DNA from 2 places in the Thioalkalivibrio sp. ALR17-21 genome. Region 1 is predicted to be linked to the other one. Evidence: predicted binding sites of a transcription regulator. Region 1 holds the regulator's gene; the other holds the start of a gene.
The links. The regulator sigma-54, encoded in region 1, starts transcription at its own class of promoters, with help from an activator protein. The targets are predictions, from matches to a motif close to TGGCANGNTNCNTGCTT.

Region 1 (2,390 bases):
GCGGAATCGCCACGCCATGGCCGAGCCCGGTGGAGCCCAGTTTTTCGCGGGCCGACATGGCTTCGAACGCGGCGCTGGCCGCCAGCCCGTCCGCGGCCCCGTCCACCAGCAGATCGGCGAGGGTTTCCAGCGCTCGTTTCTTGCTGGAGCAGTCGGCTTCCAGTCCGATGCGCTCCGGGGTGATGAGCTCGGCCGGGTTCATCGGTTTACGGGGTCTGTTCGCGGTTGCGCTGGTGGCCTTCGGCGCGATGATGGTCCTTGACCTTCTCCTTGTGCTTGATCAGCTGGCGGTCGACCTTGTCGATCAGGCCGTCGATGGCGGCGTACATGTCGTCGTGGCTGGCCTCGGCGTGGATGTGGTTGCCGCTGACCTGCAGATTCGCTTCCGCCTTGTTGTGCAGCTTCTGCGTCTTCTCGTGGGTTAGCACCACGTGCACGTCGATCACCTTGTCGAAGTGGCGTTCCAGCTTCTCGAATTTCTCGTTGACGTAGTCGCGCAGGGCGTCGGTGATTTCGACGTGGTGTCCGGTGAGGTTGATCTGCATGGGTCAGGCTCCTTTCGGTTTGCTTCCGGTCGGCATGGCGGCCATCTGGCGGCGTTCGCTGGAGGATGGCAGGTTCATGCCCTCCCGGTATTTGGCCACGGTACGTCGGGCCACGTTGATGCCCCGATCCGCGAGGATCCGGGCGAGGCGGGAATCGCTGAGCGGTTTGCCCGGCGTTTCCTCTTCGATGAGTTCGCGGATCATGGCACGAATCGCGGTCGCGGAGCATTCCCCGCCGTCGCTGGTGCCCACGTGACTGGAGAAGAAATACTTGAATTCGAACACTCCGCGGGGGGTATGCATGTATTTCTGCGTGGTCACCCGCGAGATCGTGGACTCGTGCATCTCCAGGGCTTCGGCGATGTCGCGCAGGATCAGCGGCTGCATCGCCACCTCGCCGTGTTCCAGGAACCCCTGCTGGCGTTCGACGATCGCTCGCGCTACGCGCAGCAGGGTGTCGTTGCGGCTGTGCAGGCTCTTGATGAACCACCGCGCCTCCTGCAGCTGGTCGCGCATGAATGCGCTGTCGCGGGCATCGGAGACCTGGCGGACCATGCCGGCGTAGAGGTCGTTGACGCGAATGCGCGGGGCGATCTCGGGATTCAGGTCGACCTGCCAGCCCTGGTCGGTATGACGCACGTAGACATCCGGGACCACGTATTCCGGCGGCGTCTCGCTGATCTGGGCGCCGGGGCGCGGGTTGAGCGTACGGATCAGGTCCAGGGCCGCGGCCAGCTCGTCGGCATCGCGCACGCCGCTCTGGCGCTGCAGTGCCTTGTAGTCACGCCGGGCAAGGGCGTCCATGCCGTGTTCCAGGACCGCGCGCGCGGCTTCGCGCGAGGGCGCGTCCGGCGCCAGCTCGCCCAGCTGGACCTCCAGGCACTCGCGCAGATCCAGCGACCCGGCCCCGAGGGGGTCGCAGTGCTGCAGCCAGTGGCGCACTGCCTCCACCTCGTCGGTGCCGACCGGGGTGTCCTCGCCCTGACTGATGGTGTCGGCCAGGGTCTCGACGTCTCCCTCGAGGTAACCGTCGCCGTTGATGGTGTCGATCAGGGCGGCGCCGATGCGCTGGTCACGCGGGGTCAGGTGCGACAGATGCAGCTGCCACAGCAGGTGGTCCTGCAGGCCACCGCCATCGTCGTCCGAGGTGTTTTCCAGGGGATCGCGGTCGTCCAGTCCGCGCGGGCTGGCGCTGGCGTCGTAGATGTCTTCCCAGCGGGTGTCGGTCACCAGTTCGTCGGGGATGACATCCTCCGAACCGCCGGCGTCCACCGTTTCGCCGGTGCCGGCGGCGGCATCGCTGGCGGTCTCGTTCTCGCCCTCGGTGCCGGGGTCCGGGGTTTCTTCGCCATCGGCGCCGAGTTCGTCGTCCTCGGCCTGTTCCAGCATGGGGTTGCTTTCCAGCGCCTGCTGGATCTCGGCCTGGAGCTCCAGCGTCGAGAGCTGCAACAGCCGGATGGCCTGCTGCAGCTGCGGCGTCATGGTCAGCGTCTGACCGAGCTGCAGGTTCAGCCCGGGCTTCAGCATGAGTTGGGAGAGGCGTTGTTCACCATAAGTGAATAGTAATCCCTTGTTGTGGCCTTGTGCACCGGCCGGATGTGGCGATCGGTGTCACAGGCGGAAATTTTCGCCGAGGTAGACCTCGCGCACGCGGGCATCGTCCAGCAGTTCCTCCGGCGTTCCCGCGCTCAGAAGGTGCCCCTCGCTGAGGATGTAGGCGCGGTGGCAGATGCCCAGGGTCTCGCGCACGTTGTGGTCCGAGATTAGTACGCCGATGCCGCGTTCGGCCAGGTGGCGGATCACTTCCTGGATCTCGCTGACCGAGATCGGGTCGACCCCGGCGAA
Region 2 (2,390 bases), on a different contig from region 1:
ACCGGTCAGGGCCCATCTCGATCGGCGAGGAGGCCGCCTCCAGGGTCCAGTGTTCATTGCGTGTGCCTTCCGTCTTCCAGTCGATCTCGGGATAGGCGACGCCCACTTCTGCAGCCGCTTGCCGATACAGTTCGGGGCGATAGACCTTTTCGGCCACCGCACGCATATCCACAGGCTCTTCCAGCTGCCCCCAACGAACCATCTGCGTGACAAACCAGGCCGCATGCGAGCGCCACGGAAAGCTGGCCGCGTAACGGTGGAACACATTGAAGTCCGGGAAGGGTTCGGGGTCTCCGTCCGGATTGAACTGGAGCGTCCCCGTCATCGACATGGCCACTACGTGTTCAGGGGCGTTGACAAAACGGCGGCCCGAAATGATGCGCACCACTTCTTCGCGATTCTCGGGCTTGTCCATCCACTCGTTGGCCTCGATCAAGGCCCGCAACGCTGCCTGGTGCGTATTCGGGTGTTCTTCCGCCCAGCTCTCCAGTACGCCAAACACCTTCTCCGGATTGTTGTTCCATATCTCGTAGTTGGTGACCAGGGTCTTGCCGATACCCATGTCCACCGCACGCATGTTCCAGGGCTCGCCGACGCAGTAGCCATCCATGTTGCCCGCGCGCAGGTTGGCCACCATCTGGGGTGGCGGGATCACAACCAGGCGGACATCCCGATCCGGGTTGATCCCGGAAGCGGCCATCCAGTAGCGCAGTTCATAGTTATGCGTGGATACGGGGAAAACCATGGCGAAGGTCATCGGGGCACGGCCCGCTGCCTGGTCGGCATCGATGACCTTCTTCAGGGCGCGCGCGGAAATCGGCCGTTCGTTCATAGCCTCCGGATCGGCCTCGACCATCCGGTCGTAGAGCTCGTTGGAAACGGTAATCGCGTTGCCGTTGAGGTCCATGCTGAACCCCGTGATGGTGTTGCGCTGGGTAGCACCCACGCCCAGCGTCGCGGCGATCGGCATCCCCGCCAGCATGTGCCCGCCATCCAGGCTCCCAACGGAGACCTTGTCGCGAATATTGGCCCAGGAAGCCTCCTTGGCCACATGGACGTCGAGCCCGTGGCGAGCGAAATATCCCTTCTCCTGGGCGACTACGAGCGGAGCACAATCCGTCAAGGGGATAAATCCGAACTCGAGCTTGGTCTTTTCCAGCCCTTCGGATCCCCCGGCATAGGCCGCCGACCGGAAAAAATCCGGATGCATCCCCAAGGCGGCGCCCCCTGCCAGAACGCCGCCGGCCTGAAGGAAACGCCGGCGCGACAGGCCGGAGGTCTTTTTCGTGTCATTCGTGTGATCGGTCATTGCGGGTTCACTCCCCTTGTCAGCAAACACATCCCAAAAACGAAAAAAGGCGTCCTATCAGCCCGGCCGCGTTTGCAGCCGGGTGATGGACGCCTTTGTCCAGTCCCGTGGGAGGCCCGGTCGTCGGGTCTCCCTGTTGTCAGGCGACGAACCGCCGTTGGCTCGTCTTGCCGGTATTCCTGCAGGAGGTGTGCCAATTAGCCGTTGCTGATCGACCGATAGGGCGCAAAGCCTATCCTGACGCGGAAAAATCGGACGGTTCCCGGTACTCAATCGAATCTTCGCAGGGGAATATCACTCGCAAGCGGCACCACCCTGGGGCACACCGGCGGTGCAGATGAACCGCGCTGGTGCACTACCTGTAGGAGCCGCCTTGGCGGCGAAGCCCCTGCCAGTCGCGGACACTGGCAGGTGCTTCGCGGGCAAGCCCGCTCCCACAGGGCCGGCATCCGTTTCCCGGGGAGTTAGCTACAGGCCGCCCTTGCCCAGCAGGTCGGACATCGCGACGGTCGCCTCGGCGACCTCGGCCAGGCGCCGGTTCTGGTTCATCGCCGTCTGGCGCAGGAGCTTGTAGGCCTGGTCCTCGCTGAGGCCGCGGTGCTGGATCAGCAGCGCCTTGGCACGCTCGATGGTCTTGCGCTCGGCCAGGGCCTGGCGTGCCGCATGCAGTTCATCCTCCACCGACTGCAGCCGGGCCGCCTGGCGCTGCACCAAGTCCATCACCGAGTGTCCGACGATCGGTACGTTGAGTGCGGCATCGCCCTCCTCCTGCGCGGGCTCCAGGCCCTCCGGCGCGCCGAAGAACACCGCATACGGGACGCTGTCGCGCAGTTCCGACTCGGCGAGTTGCGCGACCCGGTCACGCACCGCGCCGAGGTCCGCGCGATCCGCCGTGATGCGTGCCGAGCAGCACTCGTTCAGGTGCATCTCCAGCAGATCCTCGATCTCCTTCATCGCGTCGATGCGCGCGGTGGTACAGGCAAACCATTCCTCGGCCCGGGCGGGGTCGTGGTGCCCTGAGGCCTCGGTACAGGCCCGGCGGCGCAGACGCTCGATGTCGGCGGCGAAGGCCGCCGTCTGC

Region 2: G020_RS0110470 (CmpA/NrtA family ABC transporter substrate-binding protein) is a predicted target of sigma-54. The motif match lies at 1,489-1,505, and genes of this name have one in related genera.

Annotation. Positions count from the first base shown of each region.
Region 1 is NZ_ATUL01000001.1:58,741-61,130, reverse strand. Features, by position in the region: gene G020_RS0100320 (PTS sugar transporter subunit IIA) at 1-202, opposite strand, end outside; gene hpf (ribosome hibernation-promoting factor, HPF/YfiA family) at 207-545, opposite strand; gene G020_RS0100310 (RNA polymerase factor sigma-54) at 549-2,072, opposite strand; gene lptB (LPS export ABC transporter ATP-binding protein) at 2,157-2,390, opposite strand, start outside.
Region 2 is NZ_ATUL01000019.1:31,742-34,131, reverse strand. Features, by position in the region: gene G020_RS0110470 (CmpA/NrtA family ABC transporter substrate-binding protein) at 1-1,309, opposite strand, end outside; gene G020_RS0110465 (nitrate regulatory protein) at 1,778-2,390, opposite strand, start outside.